DNA from 4 places in the Oerskovia sp. NPDC057915 genome. Region 3 is predicted to be linked to each of the others. Evidence: riboswitches for the same ligand, from Rfam matches in the RefSeq annotation. Region 3 holds a riboswitch; each other region holds the start of a gene.
What was found. A riboswitch is a leader RNA that binds a small molecule or an ion and turns the genes downstream of it on or off. The one in region 3 is predicted to bind S-adenosylmethionine.
Positions count from the first base shown of each region.

Region 1 (4,163 bases), on a different contig from region 3:
TCCTGGGTGTGCGGGCCACGACGTACGCCTTCACAGGAGGTGCCAACGGCACGACGGGCGCCCAGACGTTCTACACCGACCTCCCGCGCGCGACCACGACCTGGTCGTCGGACCTCTTCACGGCCGACGGCCGCACGCAGGCCGCACGGTGGGTCGACGCGGCGCTCGCAGAGGCCGGCCTGGGGTTCGACGAGCCGGTGCCGTCGTCGGAGGACACGTTCCGGGACGTGCGGCTGGGTCCCGACGGCGCCGCGACCCTGGTCTTCTCGCCCGGGCTGGTCTCGGCCCGCTCGGACGGCGAGCTGGCCGTGCGCATCGAGCCGGACGCGACGCGGACGGTCCTGTCCGCGGTCGGGAAGCAGATCGCGGACGTCGCGGCGAGCGGCACCCCGTTCACGGGCATCGCACCGCCGCCCGTCGAGCCGCCCCCCGTGACCACGCCGGTCGCGCCCGACCCGTCCGGCGCCCCCGACTGCTCGGTGCTGCGGTGCGTGGCCCTGACCTTCGACGACGGCCCGGGCAAGCACACGTCGCGACTGCTCGACACCCTCGCCGAGAAGCAGGTCAAGGCGACGTTCTTCCTCGTCGGACGTTCCGTCAAGACGCACCCCGACCTGGTCCGTCGCGAGGTCGCCGAGGGGCACGCGGTGGGGAACCACACCTGGTCCCACCCGGACCTCTCGAAGCTCGGCACGGACCAGATCACGGACGAGCTGACCTCGACGGCGGACGCGGTCGAGGCCGCGTCGGGCGTCCGGCCGACGCTCGTACGCCCTCCGTACGGCGCGACGAGCGACACTGTGACCAGTGTCCTCTCCCAGCGCAACGAGCCGGCGATCCTGTGGGACGTCGACACCGAGGACTGGAAGAACAAGGACACGGCCATGACGACCGAACGGGCTCTGGCAGGCGTCCGACCAGGGGCGATCCTCCTGATGCACGACATCCACGCCTCGACGGTGGACGCCGTCCCGGGCATCGTGGACGGTCTGCGGGCGGCAGGCTACACGCTCGTGACGGTGCCCGATTTGCTCGGCCCTGACCTGGTTGGCGGACACGCGTACTTCAATCGTTAGCATCAGGGCTAGCACAGTCGGAGTAACCCCTGTACCGTAGCCGGTGAGATTGCAGTGCCTCGCTTGTCCTTGCGCAACGGCCCCATGCCACCGCGAACCTTGTTACCCAAGAGTTGACGACGAACACCGTGATGTTCGGCTCCAGATCATGGAGCTGTTTGAAACTCTAGAAGGAGATCCCCATGGCATTGGGAACCGTGAAGTGGTTCAACGGCGAAAAGGGCTACGGCTTCATCGCACCTGAGGACGGCAGCGCCGACGTGTTCGCGCACTACTCCGCCATCCAGACGCAGGGCTTCCGCTCGCTCGAGGAGAACCAGCGCGTCGAGTTCGACGTGACGCAGGGCCCCAAGGGCCCGCAGGCGGAGAACATCCGCCCGCTCTGATCTCACTCGCCTCCGGGCGTAGTTGATCATTGAACGAGTGCCCCCGACCGTCTCGGTCGGGGGCACTCGTGCGTCCAGGACCAGGAGCCCCCGTGCTCTGGCGCTGACGCCGTGGTAGAACTGAGAACGGTCCAGAGGACCAGCGAACCGCCCTCCGGCGTGCTGGTCCGGCAACCGCGCGACGCGCACGGTGCTCCCGGAGGAAGACCCGCCCCCGCGACCGCGGGGGAAGAGCGAGGCCCGACGTCGTAGGGCGCCTCCTCGTGCCCCTCACCCGGGGACCTTCCCGGGCGAGCGTACGCACGGGGGTGAGCTCCGTCGTCGGGCACGGAGAGAAGGAGCACCATGGCCGAGCGCGTCATGGACCGCCGGGCGACGGCCGTCGCCTGTCCCCCGCCCGCCGTCTGCGACCGGTACGACACCGGGCACCTCCTGCACCCCGTCCACGAGCGCATGCTCCGCAACCGGCCCTGGGGCTGGCGCGAGGGCCTCGTGCTCGCGGTGCGGACGCGAGACGGCGGCGTCGAGGTCGTCGTCGAGTACGCGACGGGCGAGGGAGCGTGCCGGGTGTGGCACCACACGGCGCTCGACCTCGACCCCGGGTCCACCGTGCGGGTGCACGAGCAGTACCACGCGCTCGAGCTCGGGGGCCGCGGGCTCAACGTGCGCCTGCTCGGCGGGGTGGGCCCCGTCCCGGAACCGGTGCACCCTCCCCGCTGAGTGCGTGGTCCGGCAGCGACCCGCGGTGTCTCGCTGCCGGATCGTGCACCGACGGAACGGGTCGGCCGGGCGCCGCGTTGGACCAGTGAGGGCGCCCGCCCTCCACGGTTCGACCAGAAGGACACGCTCATGGGATTCCTCGACCGCCTCCTCGGCCGCACCCCGCAGGACGACCGCTCACCGTACGGCTCGGCAGACCGCCCGGGCCCGGGAGCGCCCGCCTACGGCACCCCGCCGCCCGCTCCGACCGGCCCCGCGCGCAGCGAGGACGACGTCGCGATCGACCGCTACCGCTACCTGCTGCGCACCGCTCCCCCCGAGGCGGTCGAGCAGGCGCACGCCGAGGCGTTCGAGCGGCTGACGCCCGAGCAGCGGCGACGCGTGCTGGCCGATCTCGGCGAGACCGTGCCACCCCCCGAGCGCGCGACCTCCGACGACCCGCAGTCGCTCGCCCGCATGGCGACGCGCGCCGAGATGCGCAACCCCGGCACGCTCGAGCGGTCGTTCGGCGGCCGGCAGGGCGGCCCGGGCATGGGCTCGATGATCGGCTCCAGCATGCTCGGCACGATCGCGGGCGTCGTGATCGGCTCTTCGGTCGCCAACATGATGTTCGGCCCGATGTTCGGCGACCCGACCGCGGACTTCGCGGGCGACGGCGGGACCTCGGGCGAGGGCGACCCCGGCGCGGCCGAGGCCGGTGCCGGCGAGGCCGGTGGCGGCGAGGCCGGTGGCGGCGAGGCCGGTGGCGGCGAGGCCGGCGCCGGCGAGGCCGGTGGCGAGACGGACCCGGGAGCCGGTGACACGGGCGGCGACTTCACCGAGGCCGGCGGCGACTTCGGCGGCGACCTCGGCGGGTTCGGCGACTTCGGTGGTGGGGACTTCGGCGGCTTCGGAGACTTCTGAGTCCCTCGACCGCCGCTGAGTGCATGATCCGGCAGAGCCTGAGTGCGGAGCAGTTGTCCCCGAGAGCCCGATCTGACGACAACTGCTCCGCACTCAGCGGAGCGGCGTGGCTCAGCGGAGCGGCGCCACGCCCGACTGGCACAGCCCGATGAACGCGCCCAGCTCGGCGAGCTCCTCGGGATGGTTCGGGAGGTAGTCCGTGAGCCGGGGCGAGCGGATCACGACGGCGCACCACTGGCCGCGCGAGACCGCGACGTTGACGCGGTTGCGCGAGAGCAGGAACTCCATGCCGCGGGGCACGTCCTCGCGGGCCGAGGCCGTCATGGAGACGATCGCGACGGGCGCCTCCTTGCCCTGGAACTTGTCGACGGTACCGACCCGCACGTCGCCCAGACCCGCGGCCTGGAGCGCGTGGCGGACGGTCCACGCCTGCGCGTTGTAGGGGGCCACGACGACGAAGTCGTCCTCCGTGAGTGCTCGTGAGTCACGTGCGGTGCCGTCCGACCCACCGGGCCCCGGGTACCAGGTCGTCCCGAGCAGCGCCTTGACCTGCCGCACGATCTCCTGGGCCTCCTCGACCGAGGACACCGCGTTGCCCGCGTGCTCGACCTCGACGACGTGCACACCGGGCTCGACGCCCACGAGGAGGCGTTCGCCCGCGGCGACCTCGGCGTGCAGAAGACCCTCGTACGCGAGCTCGGACACCGCGTCGCACAGCGCGGGGTGCATGCGCCACGAGCGGGCCAGGAAGTAGCCGAACTCGGGCGGCAGCACGTCGTGGCCGCCGCCCGCACGGGTCAGCCACCCGAGCGCCGACTGGTCGACCGGCTCGGGGTGCTGCCCCTGCGAGACCTGCGGGAGCTGCTGCGGGTCGCCGAGCAGCAGGATTCGTCGCGCCGCACGGGAGACCGCGATCGTGTTGGCGAGCGAGAACTGCCCGGCCTCGTCGATCACGAGCAGGTCGAGCTCGCCGTCGCCGAACCGTTCGGCGTGCGCGAAGTCCCACGCCGTCCCGCCGACGACGCACGGCCCCTCGGCGACGAAGGCCGCGGTCTGCGGGGAGTCGACGAGGCGCCAG
Region 1 covers NZ_JBHVOS010000010.1:71,403-75,565, forward strand. The annotation lists gene ACFVQ3_RS08650 (polysaccharide deacetylase family protein) at 1-1,076, shown strand, start outside; gene ACFVQ3_RS08655 (cold-shock protein) at 1,259-1,462, shown strand; SAM riboswitch class IV at 1,591-1,702, shown strand; gene ACFVQ3_RS08660 (hypothetical protein) at 1,808-2,182, shown strand; gene ACFVQ3_RS08665 (hypothetical protein) at 2,312-3,085, shown strand; gene ACFVQ3_RS08670 (AAA domain-containing protein) at 3,197-4,163, opposite strand, start outside.
Region 1: linked by a shared signal. The riboswitch ahead of ACFVQ3_RS08660 (hypothetical protein) and the one ahead of ACFVQ3_RS04810 (NADPH-dependent FMN reductase) in region 3 are both predicted to bind S-adenosylmethionine.

Region 2 (4,163 bases), on a different contig from region 3:
GCGGTTCGACGCCGTCGACCAGCGCGGCAGGAGCCTCGACGCCGTCGTGTTCGAGCAGTACAAGTCGCAGGGTGCGACGGGACGCACGTACATGCCGATGCCGTTCGCGCACGTCGTCGGCGGCTCCGGCTGGGGCTTCCACGTCCGCACGTCGCGTCGCACCTGGTACGACGTCGCCGCCTCCTCGCCCGACCTGCTCGTCGTCGAGGCCGCGCTGGGCGACGACGCCGCACTCGACGTCGGCGTCTACGAGGGCAGCCCCACGGCGGTCCTCAAGGCGTTCGGCGACGAGGTCGGCCGGGCCGAGGAGCTCCCGTCGTGGGTCCTGGGCCTGTGGGCGTCGGGCAACGAGTGGAACACCCAGCAGCTCGTCATGGACCAGATGGACGCGCACCGCGACCTCGACGTCCCCGTGAGCGTCGTCGTGATCGAGGCGTGGAGCGACGAGGAGGGCATCACGATCTTCCGCGACGCCCGGTACGCGATCAACCCCGACGGCGCCCCGCACGCAGCCGCCGACTTCACGTACCCGGCCGACGGCGCCTGGCCGGACCCGAAGGGCATGATCGACGAGCTCCACTCCCGGGGCATCAAGGTCGTCCTGTGGCAGATCCCCCTGCTCAAGACCGAGCACGACCTCGGCCCCGACGTCCCGCACGAGGCCCAGGTGCTCGCCGACGGACGCGCCATGGTCGCGGCCGGGCACGCGGTCCGCGAGGAGGACGGCAGCGCCTACCACAACCGCGGTTGGTGGTTCCCGCAGTCCCTCATGGCCGACCTGTCGACCCCCGAAGGCCGCGAGTGGTGGACCGCGCGCCGCCAGTACCTCGTGGGCGAGCTCGACGTCGACGGCTTCAAGACCGACGGCGGCGAGCACGCCTGGGGCGACGAGCTCCGGTACGCCGACGGGCGCCGGGGCGACGAGGGCAACAACCTGTACCCCGTGCACTACGCCCGCGCGTTCGGTGACCTGCTGCGCAGGAACGGCAAGGCTCCCGTGACGTTCTCCCGCGCCGGGTTCACCGGTTCGCAGGCCCACGGCCTGCACTGGGCGGGCGACGAGAACTCGACCTGGGAGGCGTTCCGCTGGTCCATGAACGCGGGCATCACGGCCTCGGCCTGCGGCATCGTCTACTGGGGCTGGGACCTCGCCGGGTTCTCGGGCCCCGTGCCCGGCTCCGAGCTCTACCTGCGCGGGGTCGCGGCCGCGACGTTCAGCCCCGTCATGCAGTACCACTCGGAGTTCAACCACCACCAGCGCCCCCTGCGGGACCGCACGCCGTGGTACGTCGCCGAGACCAACGACGACCCCGAGGTCGTGGACGTGTTCCGGGGCTTCGCGAAGGTCCGCGAGCGCCTCGTGCCCTACCTCGCCGAGCAGGCGCGGCACTCGATCGTCACGGGCGCTCCCCTCATGCGTGGGCTGTTCGTCGACCACGCGCACGACGAGAAGGTCTGGGAGCACGCCGACGAGTACCAGCTCGGCGAGGACCTGCTGGTCCACCCCGTGACCGAGGAGGGCGCGACCACCTGGACCACGTACCTCCCGGCGGGCGAGTGGGTCGACGCCTGGACGGGGCAGCCCGCCACGGGCGAGCCCAGCGGGGCCGGGGTGCTCGTGACGCGCGCCGTCCCGCGCGACGTCATCCCGGTGTACGTGCGCGCCTCCGCGTGGGAGGGGCTGGCGCCGGTCTTCGCGCGGTAGCCCGCGGGTCGGGTCGGCGGCTGAGGAGGCCGCCCGGGCCGACAGCACGGACGACGACGCCATGGAGGCGGCGAGCAGGGCCCCATCCGTCATGACGACGGGTGGGGCCCTTGTCGCGTCGTGGAGCAGCGCCCGCCCGACCGACGGAGAGACGAGGCAAGCCGCGCCGCACGGGCGAGGTCGGCCAGGACCCGACGACTGTCGACCGACAGGCGTACGTTGGAAGGGCGCCAGCAGGGACCGACGAAGCGACTCTGCGACCGCGTGGACGGCCGGTGGAACGGGACGCGAGACACCTCCGGACCCCTCCGTCTCACGCTTCGAGCGGATATTGGCTCAGATCATGGATTCCCCCTACGATCGTCAACACCATCCAGAGCGGTCGAGAGTCCTGGCTCGTTGACACCGCAGCAACCCCCCAACGGAAGCCTCCCGCGGGTACGGGTGCTACAGCCAGGTTCGATGGAGCGATTCATGACCGAGGCATCTTCCTGCGCACCCCCGCACCGCACCGGGGTCCCGCGCGCCATCCGCACGGCCGCCGTGGCCGTCACCAGCACGCCCCTCGTGGCGGTCGCGCGATGAGCATCGTCGACCTGGGGCACTTCGGTCACGAGGCACCGCGACCCACGGTGTCGTTCGAGCTCATGCCCCCGCGCCGACCCGACGCCGCACCCAGGTTCTGGGAGACGGCCCGCCGTCTGGTCGCGACGTCCCCCGACTTCGTGTCGGTCACGTACGGCGCGGCCGGCACGGACCGTGAGACCTCGCGCCGCGTCATCAGCCAGCTCCTGCACGGCACGCCCGTGCTGCCCATCGCGCACCTGACGTGCGTGGGCGCCTCGCGCGAGGACGTCGAGGACGTCATCACGGACTTCCTCGAGGCGGGCGTGCGCAGCTTCCTCGCACTGCGGGGCGACCCGCCGCGCGACCAGCCGGACTGGCGGCCCGCCGAGGACGGCGTGCGGTCGAGCACCGAGCTCGTGGCCCTGCTGCGCGAGGTCGAGGCCGCACGCTGCGCCGCGAGCCCGAGCGTCGCGCTGCGCGGGGCCGCCCGGCCGTTGACGATCGCGGTCGCGACGTTCCCCGACGGGAACCTCGCCGCGGGCACGAGCCGCACCCAGGAGGTCCGCCGGCTGTGGCAGAAGCAGCAGGCGGGCGCCGACTTCGCGATCACGCAGCTCTTTTACGAGGCCTCGTCGTACGTCGACTTCGTCGCCGAGGCGCGCGCCGCCGGCGTCACCATCCCGATCCTCGCGGGCCTGCTGCCCATGACGGACCCGGCCCGGCTCGCACGCGTCGAGGAGCTCACGGGCGTCCCGGCACCGCAGCGCGTCGTCGAGGCCCTCGAGGCCGAGCAGGACCCCGCCGCGCGCCACGCCCTGGGCATCCGTCACTCGGTCGAGCTCGCGCGCCAGGTCCTCGCGGCCGGCGCGCCCGGCCTCCACATCTACACGTTCAACAAGCACCAAGCCGCTCTAGACCTGCTCGAGGGAGTCAACCTCGGCGGTGGGGCAGCGGGGGACGCGAGCAGCGTCTCGTCCCGCACCCCCGACCTGGCCAGCGGGCCGTGGGTCTCCGGCACTCCCCTTCCCTCCGCCGAGCCTGCCCTGGGCAGCTCCTCGGTCTGACCAGTTCAGAGGTAATCACCATGAGTGCACCCACGTTCCCGTCCGGTTCCGTCCTCGGCTACCCCCGCATCGGCCCGCGCCGCGAGCTCAAGAAGGCCGTCGAGTCCTTCTGGGCCGGCAAGACCACCGCGGACGAGCTCGAGGCCACGGCCTCGGCGCTGCGCGTCGCGGCGGCCCGGCGTCTCGTCGACCTCGGTCTCGACGCCTCGTCGGGCGCCGTGCCCGGCTCGTTCTCCTACTACGACCAGGTGCTCGACGTCGTCGCTCTCCTCGGGGCGGTCCCGTCCCGTTTCGCGTCGCTCACCGACGCCGACGGCGCGCTGGACCTCGCGGGCTACTTCACGGTCGCGCGCGGCGCCGGTGAGGACGCCCCGCTCGAGATGACAAAGTGGTTCGACACGAACTACCACTACCTGGTCCCCGAGATCAGCGAGACCACGCCGTTCCGCTTCGCGGACGACCGCGTCGTGCGCCAGTTCGTCGAGGCCAGGGACGCGGGCGTCGTGACCCGGCCCGTCGTCGTCGGGCCCGTCACGTTCCTCGCGCTGTCCAAGGCCGCCGACGACAGCGCGCCCGGCTTCAGCCCGCTCTCGCGCCTCGCGGACGTCCTGCCCGTGTACGTCGAGCTGCTGCGCGCCCTGGCCGCGGCCGGAGCACCGTGGGTGCAGCTCGACGAGCCCGCGCTCGTCTCCGACTCGATCGACGTCCCGGCCGCCGAGGTCCACGCCGCGGTCACCGAGGCGTACCGCGTGCTCGCGACCGAGCTCGCGGTGGGCACCGAGCGCCCCGCGATCCTCGTCGGCGCACCGTTCGGCGGGCTGCAGGGA
Region 2 covers NZ_JBHVOS010000034.1:19,003-23,165, reverse strand. The annotation lists gene ACFVQ3_RS18015 (TIM-barrel domain-containing protein) at 1-1,705, shown strand, start outside; SAM riboswitch class I at 2,072-2,174, shown strand; gene ACFVQ3_RS18010 (methylenetetrahydrofolate reductase) at 2,287-3,336, shown strand; gene metE (5-methyltetrahydropteroyltriglutamate--homocysteine S-methyltransferase) at 3,357-4,163, shown strand, end outside.
Region 2: linked by a shared signal. The riboswitch ahead of ACFVQ3_RS18010 (methylenetetrahydrofolate reductase) and the one ahead of ACFVQ3_RS04810 (NADPH-dependent FMN reductase) in region 3 are both predicted to bind S-adenosylmethionine.

Region 3 (4,163 bases):
GCGCCCCGCGCCCCGTACACCCCGTACGACCCGCACGCCCCGAAGGGCGGCCGAGCCCCCCACGGCGACGGGAGCCGCGCCCTCCGCGCGCCGCGAGGCGCACGGAGCACACGGCTCCCGTCGATCGGCCGGGCGCGGGGGCCCTGCAGGGTCCGTCAGATGACGCCGAGCGAGATCATCGCGTCGGCGACCTTGGTGAAGCCCGCGATGTTCGCGCCCAGGACGTAGTTCCCCGGCGCGCCGTACTCGTCGGCGGTCTCCTCGCAACGCGTGTGGATGCCCTCCATGATGTGCGCGAGGCGCTTCTCGGTGTGCTCGAACGTCCAGGCGTCGCGCGAGGCGTTCTGCTGCATCTCGAGGGCCGAGGTCGCGACACCACCGGCGTTCGCGGCCTTGCCGGGGGCGAAGAGCACGCCGGCGTCCTGCAGGAGCGAGACCGCGCCAGGGGTGGTGGGCATGTTTGCGCCCTCCGCGACCGCGAGGACACCGTTCGCGACGAGCTGCTTGGCGTCCTGCTCGGTCAGCTCGTTCTGCGTTGCGCACGGCAGGGCGACGGTGGCGGGGACGTCCCAGATGCTGCCGCCCGTGACGAGGCGCGCGCCGGGGCGACGCTCGACGTAGTCGGCCACGCGTCCGCGCTCGACCTCCTTGATCTGGCGCAGCAGCTCGACGTCCACACCGGCCTCGTCGACCACGTAGCCCGACGAGTCGGAGAACGACACGACGTTCGCCCCGAGCTGCTGAGCCTTCTGGATCGCGTAGGTCGCGACGTTCCCCGAGCCGGAGACGACGACGCGCTGGCCGTCGAAGCTCTGCCCCTTGGTGCGCAGCATGTGGTCGGCGAAGAAGACCGTGCCGTAGCCCGTGGCCTCGGTGCGCACGAGCGACCCGCCCCAGCTGATGCCCTTGCCCGTGAGGACGCCCGACTCGTAGCGGTTCGTGATGCGCTTGTACTGGCCGAACAGGTAGCCGATCTCGCGGCCGCCCACGCCGATGTCGCCCGCGGGGACGTCCGTGTACTCACCGATGTGGCGGTAGAGCTCGGTCATGAACGACTGGCAGAAGCGCATGACCTCGCCGTCGGACTTGCCGCGCGGGTCGAAGTCCGACCCGCCCTTTCCGCCGCCGATGGGCATGCCCGTGAGCGAGTTCTTGAAGATCTGCTCGAACCCGAGGAACTTGACGATCCCCAGGTACACCGACGGGTGGAAGCGGAGGCCGCCCTTGAACGGGCCGAGGGCCGAGTTGAACTCGACGCGGAAGCCGCGGTTGATCTGCACGCGGTTCTGGTCGTCCACCCACGGCACGCGGAAGATGATCTGGCGCTCGGGCTCGCAGATGCGCTCGAGCACGGCCGCGTCGACGTACTGGGGGTTCTTCTGGAGCACCGGCCCGAGCGAGTCGAAGACCTCGCGAACCGCCTGGTGGAACTCGACCTCACCAGGGTTGCGGGCGAGGACCTCGTCGAAGACGGACTGCAGACGACTATCCATGGAGTGCTCCTCGGCAGGGCGGGCTTTGAACCGCACCAGGTTACGTACTCGTAAACACCGCCGTACTTCCGTCCCACTCTGGGAGACGGCAGGCTCACGACCTGGGACGTCGCTCTTGCTCGGGGCAACAGTCCGGCCTCTCGGCACCGGGCCGGCAGCCGTGTCGGCAGCCGGTAGCAGCCCCGGCAGCGGCCGGCACGCACCGGCACCACGCGACGAACCGGCACCCCCGCACGAAACCTCCGTCCACCCTCTGAGAATTCTGGACCTGATCGGTGCAGATTCCTCGGTCCGGGGTTATACCCCTACCCAGAGGTCACGAGCACCAGCGCCAAGCCCCGGCTCGCTGGTCAGCAACCCCTTCACGACGGGGTGCTCCGGGAGATGACCTGGCCGCGCCGGCACGACGCGGCAAGCGTGCAGCACGACGACAGTGAGGAAGCGATGACCCAGCACCCTGCAGCACCCCGCCCCGCGGAGACCGGCGACCGGCGACCGACCGTGGTGACCCTGGTCGGCAACCCGCGGCCCGGTTCACGGACCCTCGCCGCCGCCCGGACCGTCGCGGCCCGCGTCGCCGACCACCTGGGCCTCGCCCCGGCGGACGCGACCGAGCCCGCCGCGGCCACGATCGACCTGGCCGAGATCGCGACCGAGATCCTCGCCCCCGAGCACCCGCGCGCCGACGCCGCACGGCAGATCGCCGCGAGCGCCACCGTCCTGGTCGTCGCGACGCCCGTCTACAAGGGCTCGTACACCGGGCTCCTCAAGGCGTTCCTCGACCTCTACGGCCCGGACGGCCTGGCCGGTGTGGTCGCCGTCCCGGTCGTGGTGTCGGGCAACCCCGCGCACGCCCTCGCGGGCGAGGTGCACCTGCGCCCGCTCCTCGTCGAGCTCGGCGCGACGGTCCCCGCACGCACGCTCGCCCTCCTGGACTCCCGGTTGGGCGAGGCCGACCTCACGAGCACCGTCGACGCCTGGCTCGACCACGCGGGTGGACCGTTGCTGCGGGCGGCGAGCGACGCCGTCGGGCCGGAGAGCATCCACCTGACCGCCCCCGAGCTCGCCGAGGTGACCCGATGACCGCCGAACCCACGACCCGCCACGACGTCGCGGGCCTCGCCGGTCTCGAGGCCCTGCTCCACGAGCAGGACGAGCCGCAGCTCAGCCCCGACGCCTACAAGGCCGTGTTCCGGCAGCACCCCGCCGGGGTCGCGGTGATCGCGCTCGAGCACGAGGGTCGCCCCGTGGGCTTCACGGCGACGTCGGTCATCTCGGTCTCGGCCGCGCCGCCCCTGCTCGCGTTCTCGCTCGCGTCGACGTCGTCGTCGTGGCCCGCGATCTCGGCGGCCCGCACGGTCACCGTCAACTTCCTGGCCGCCGAGCAGGACGACGTGTCGGCGCGCTTCGCGACGAGCGGGATCGACCGCTTCGCGGCGGGCGGCTGGTCTCCTCTCGAGTCCGGGGAGCCCGTGATCGACGGCGCGCTGTCCTGGGTGCGCGGCCGCATCATCCAGCGCACGCCCGTGGGAGACAGCTACCTGGTCTCGCTGCGCGCGCTCGCGTCGGGGACGCGGGGCGACGCGACGCCGCTGGTCTACCACGACCGGTCGTACCACCGGATCGGGGACCACTCGGCCCTCTGAACCCGGTCACGAGGTGAGGGGCCCGACGGCGGAGCGCGCCGCCGTCGGGCCCCTCACCCGTGCAGCGGGCCGGCTACCAGGACCAGCCGCGCGAGCTGAGCTCGAGCTCCTCGCGCAGGCGCTCGTCCTCGTCGCTGCGCAGGCCCGCGGCGAGCGGGTCCACGTCGACTTCGAGGCCGCTGAGCCGGCACGCCTCGCGCAGCAGCGCGTCGTACGCGCCCTGCGCGGCGAGGTAGTGGTGGGCGCGGGCGTAGACGTCCGGGTCGGCCTCGACCGCGCGCAGCTCGTCGGCGAGCCGCCCGAGGCGGATCTGGAGCGCGAGCGCGACGAGCGGATCAGGCGCCCGACGGCGTCGCTCGCGCAGGGTCGTCCGGTGCGGTCCGGGCGGTGGGAGGGCGTCCCCGGAAGGCCGGTCCGCGCGCACCGTCAACCAGGCGATGGCGGCGACCACGGCCGCGCCCACCGCGCCGGAGATCACGAGGAGCCACATCGTCGGAGCCTTCTTCTCTACCCGCGTCCGGCGCACGCGCAGGTCTGCCGGACCCTTCCAGCCTAGGACGTGCGGGAGCGCTCCGCCAGGGTGCCGGCCTGCCCACCGGCACCCCGGCCGGCACCCTCGGCCGCCGACCTAGCGTGCCGTGAACCCCTTGGCCCTGCGGGCGTCGGCGGGTCCCCAGAGGTCGGTCTTGACCTCGGCCCTGACCAGGGGCACGACCTCCTCCGCGAAGCGCCGCAGCACGTCGTCCTGCCGAGCGGGCTCCAGGAGGTGGTTGATCGAGACCGACTGGAGGTCGTGCCCGTAGCTCTGGTGGTAGTCGAGGATCTTCTCGGCGACGCGCTCGGGAGAGCCCACGAGGGCGGGGCCACGCTCGACGGCCTCCTCGATGGTCCGGAAGCTCGTGACCTTGCCGACCGCTGCGGGGTCGTACTTCCGCAGGTCCGCGCGCGCGACCGCTCCCTCGTAGATGGGACGGAACTCCTCGATCGCCTGCTCGGTCGTGTCGGCGAGGAACAGGCCCCCGGA
Region 3 covers NZ_JBHVOS010000005.1:44,072-48,234, forward strand. The annotation lists gene gdhA (NADP-specific glutamate dehydrogenase) at 156-1,493, opposite strand; SAM riboswitch class IV at 1,808-1,917, shown strand; gene ACFVQ3_RS04810 (NADPH-dependent FMN reductase) at 1,938-2,576, shown strand; gene ACFVQ3_RS04815 (flavin reductase family protein) at 2,573-3,139, shown strand; gene ACFVQ3_RS04820 (hypothetical protein) at 3,213-3,629, opposite strand; gene ACFVQ3_RS04825 (LLM class flavin-dependent oxidoreductase) at 3,768-4,163, opposite strand, start outside.

Region 4 (4,163 bases), on a different contig from region 3:
GTGCTCGTGACGTCGGGAGCGATCGCCGCAGGGATCGGGCCGCTCGGCCTGAGCGCACGACCGCGCGACCTCGCGACGGCCCAGGCCGCGGCCTCGGTGGGTCAGGGGCTCCTGGTCGCCCGGTACGCGCAGGCGTTCGCCGAGTACGGCATCCGCGTGGGCCAGGTGCTCCTCACGGCCGAGGACACCATCCGTCGCGGGCACTACCGCAACGCGCAGCGCTCGCTCGAGCGGCTCCTGGACCTGGGGATCGTGCCGGTCGTCAACGAGAACGACGCGGTTGCGACCGACGAGATCCGCTTCGGGGACAACGACCGCCTCGCAGCCCTGGTCTCGCACCTGGTGCGCGCCGACGCGATGGTCCTGCTGACCGACGTCGACGGCCTCTACGACGGCCCGCCCTCACGCCCCGGCACCCAGCGCATCCGCGAGGTCCGGTCCGCGCTCGACCTCGAGGGCATCGAGGTCACGGGACGCGGCAGCTCGATCGGGACGGGCGGCATGCTCACCAAGCTCGAGTCGGTGCGCATCGCGACGGGCTCGGGCATCCCGGTCGTCCTGACCAAGGCCGCGCACGCCGAGGGCGCCCTCGCCGGGCGCGAGGTCGGCACCTGGTTCGCCGTGACGGGCAAGCGCACCACGCGCCGGCGCCTGTGGCTGGCGCACGCGGCCCGCACGCGCGGACGCCTCGAGCTCGACGAGGGAGCGGTCACCGCGGTCCTGGGCGGGCGGGCGTCGCTGCTTCCCGCGGGCGTGGTCGGCGTCACCGGTGACTTCGACGCGGGCGACCCCGTCGAGCTCGTCGCGCCCGACGGGCGCGTGATCGCGCGCGGCCTCGTCGCGTTCGACTCGAGCGACATCCCCGACCTGCTCGGGCGCTCGACGCACGAGCTGCGCGACCGGCTGGGCGAGGGGTACGACCGCGAGATCGTGCACCGCGACGACCTCGTGCTCGTCGGGCGCAAGCGCAAGGCGAACTGACCGGGGTCCTCACCCCTGCTCGACCCCGGACGGGGCCCGGCGACCCGCCTCCAGGGTCGTCCGGGCCCCGTTGCGCGCTCGGGGTGTCTCAACCTGTGGGACGGCCCTCTCACCCCTTGACTCTCCGACCGCGGGAGGCTTTCCTGTGCGGCAGGTGAAGAGCGCCAGCGCCAAGACCCGGCTCGCTGGCCAGCAACCCTTCGACGTGACGGGGTGCTCCGGGTGGTACCTGACCGCGACCCGTCGGGCGCGGTAAGCACACGGAGGAACGGGCGATGCGCGCACTCGGCACGGAACAGGAGCACGACCGCAGGGTGGAGCGCTGCCTCGGCGGCACCGGACCCCTCGGCCGCTGTTGTCCCTGACCCGCTGCTGAACCCCGGCCGCACCTGACGCACGGCCGACACCACGCCGCGTCCCGCCTCCGCCGTCCCACGACGGCTCCCCACCGCCGCTCACCGTGAGCCCGGCGTCGATCCGACGCACCCACGGTCCGTCGGCGACCCCTCAGCGCCCCGGCCATGCCGGACGGACGGCGCGCACGACCGAAGGAGCACCTCTCGCATGTCCCTCTCGACCTGGCCCTCGGGCCCCGGTGGCCGCACGGCCCCGTCCCGCCGCGCGCTCACCGCGGCCTCCGTCGCCGCGACCGCGCTCCTGCTCGGGGCGTGCGGCACCGGTGGTGGCAGCACGGCGGACGGCACGTCCCCCGGCCCGACGGCGGAGCCCGTCCCGGGCGGCAACCTCACCTTCGCGGTCACGGTCGACTCGCACTGCATCGACCCGCAGCAGGTCGGGAACAACGACGCGATCGCCTCGGCCCGTCAGACCGTGGCCTCGCTCACCGCGCAGGACCCCGACACGGGCGAGATCCTGCCGTGGCTCGCGGAGAGCTGGGAGGTCGACGCGGACGCGACGAGCTTCACGTTCACGCTCCGCGAGGGACCGACGTTCGCCGACGGCACGCCGATCGACGCGGCCGCGGTCAAGACGAACTTCGACAAGATCGTCGAGCTCGGTGCAGCGGCCTCGCTCGGCTCGGCCTACCTCGTCGGGTACGAGGGGACCACGGTCGTGGACCCTCGCACCGTGCGGGTCGACTTCTCGGCACCCAGCGCCCAGTTCCTCCAGGCGTCCTCGACCTTCTCGCTCGGTCTGCTCTCGCCCGCGTCCGCCGCGCTCAGCGTCGAGGACCGGTGCGCCGGGAAGTTCGTGGGCTCCGGGCCGTTCGCGGTGAAGTCCTACACGTTCGACCAGGAGGTCGTGCTCGAGAAGGTCGCGGGCTACGACTGGGCCTCGGAGGCCGACGACCACACGGGGGAGGCATACCTCGACACCGTGACCGTGAAGTTCGTGCCCGAGGCCAGCGTGCGCACCGGCAGCCTGCTCTCGGGACAGATCGACGCGACCGCAGCCATCAGCACGGTCGACCTGCCGCAGTTCGACGGCAACGGCTTCTGGCTCGCGTACCGGGCGAACCCGGGCGTCGTCTTCAACCTCTTCCCCAACGAGTCGCGCCCGCTCGCCGCCGACCCGGCGGTGCGGCAGGCGATCAGCAAGGGCATCGACCGCGAGGAGATCGCCGCGACGCTGCTGACCCCGCAGGACGAGCCCGCGACGAGCGTGCTGTCGCACTCGACCCCGCTGTGGGCCGACGTCTCGGACGACCTGGCGTACGACCCCGACGGTGCCGAACAGCTCCTCGACGACGCCGGCTGGGTCAAGGGCGCCGACGGTGTCCGGGTCAAGGACGGCCAGCGGCTGTCCACCACGGTCACGTTCTGGCAGGTGGCCGAGCCGCTCGAGCTCGTCCAGCAGCAGCTCGCGAAGATCGGCGTGGACCTCCAGCTCAAGCAGGTCACGGTCGCCGAGTCCACCGAGCTCAAGAAGTCCGGAGACTTCGACTTCGACTACTACAACCTGACGCGCTCGGATCCCGACGTGCTGCGCACGATCTTCTCGGCCAACGCGCGCAACATCAACAAGCGGGCGCCCGAGGAGGTCGACGACCTGCTCGACCGCTCGGCGGCGTCGACCGACGTGGCCGAGCGGCAGGAGCTCGTGACCGAGGCCGCGCGTCTCCTGGTGCAGCAGGGGCACTCGATCCCGGTCTACGAGCTGTCGACCACGATCGCCGCGGCCGACACGGTCCACGGCCTGGGCTTCGAGGCCTCGACCCGCCTCGACTTCTACGGCGCCTGGGTCCAGCAGGACTGAGCCCCGGGACGGCGGGACGCGCAGGACGCGTCCCGCCGCGCCGATGCTCGGCCGCCGATCCCTCCAGACGACCCGCGCGCCCCCACCGCGCGCCCCCTTTGCGTCCCACCGCGCGGCCGCAACCACGCATCGCCATCTGCGCGTCCCCACCCGAGAGGAGCCGACCATGGGCCGGTACATCGCCCGCCGCCTGGGGCAGGGAGGCTTCGTCCTCTGGGCGGCCTTCACGATCTCGTTCTTCCTGCTCTACGTCCTGCCGAGCGACGCCGCCTCGATCAAGGCGGCCGGGGCCGACGGCGACCTCTCGGACCCCGAGCTCGTCGCGCGCCTGCGCGCCGAGCAGGGACTCGACCGCCCCGTCCTCGTCCAGTACGCCCACGGGCTCTGGGGTGCGCTGCACCTGGACTTCGGGCGTTCGTTCTCGTCGGGGGCGCCCGCCACGAAGCTCCTCGCCGAGGCGCTGCCGCCCACGCTCCAGCTCACGGCCCTCGCTCTGGGGCTCGCGCTCGTCGGGGGAGCGGCGCTCGCGCTCGCGAGCACGTTCCCGCGTGCCCGCTGGCTCCGGCACGCGCTCGCATCGCTGCCGGCCCTGGGCATCTCGTTGCCGACGTTCTGGGTGGGGCTGCTCCTGCTCCAGTGGTTCTCGTTCGAGCTCCGGCTGTTCCCCGCCATGGGGAACGAGGGGTTCGAGAGCCTCGTCCTGCCGGCGTTCACGCTCGCGATCCCCGCGAGCGCCGCGTTCGCGCAGGTCCTCTCGCGCAGCCTGCGCCAGACCCTGGCCGAGCCGTACGTCGAGACGGCCCGGGCCAAGGGGGCGGGGCGTGTCCGGGTGCACTTCGGTCATGCTCTGCGCAACGCGTCCATCCCGGCGCTCACCGTGCTCGGCGTGACGGTCGGGGGGCTCCTGGCCGGCGCGGTCGTGACCGAGACGGTCTTCTCCCGGGCAGGGATCGGTCGCCTGACGG
Region 4 covers NZ_JBHVOS010000001.1:168,280-172,442, forward strand. The annotation lists gene proB (glutamate 5-kinase) at 1-981, shown strand, start outside; SAM riboswitch class IV at 1,135-1,246, shown strand; gene ACFVQ3_RS00810 (ABC transporter substrate-binding protein) at 1,546-3,198, shown strand; gene ACFVQ3_RS00815 (ABC transporter permease) at 3,365-4,163, shown strand, end outside.
Region 4: linked by a shared signal. The riboswitch ahead of ACFVQ3_RS00810 (ABC transporter substrate-binding protein) and the one ahead of ACFVQ3_RS04810 (NADPH-dependent FMN reductase) in region 3 are both predicted to bind S-adenosylmethionine.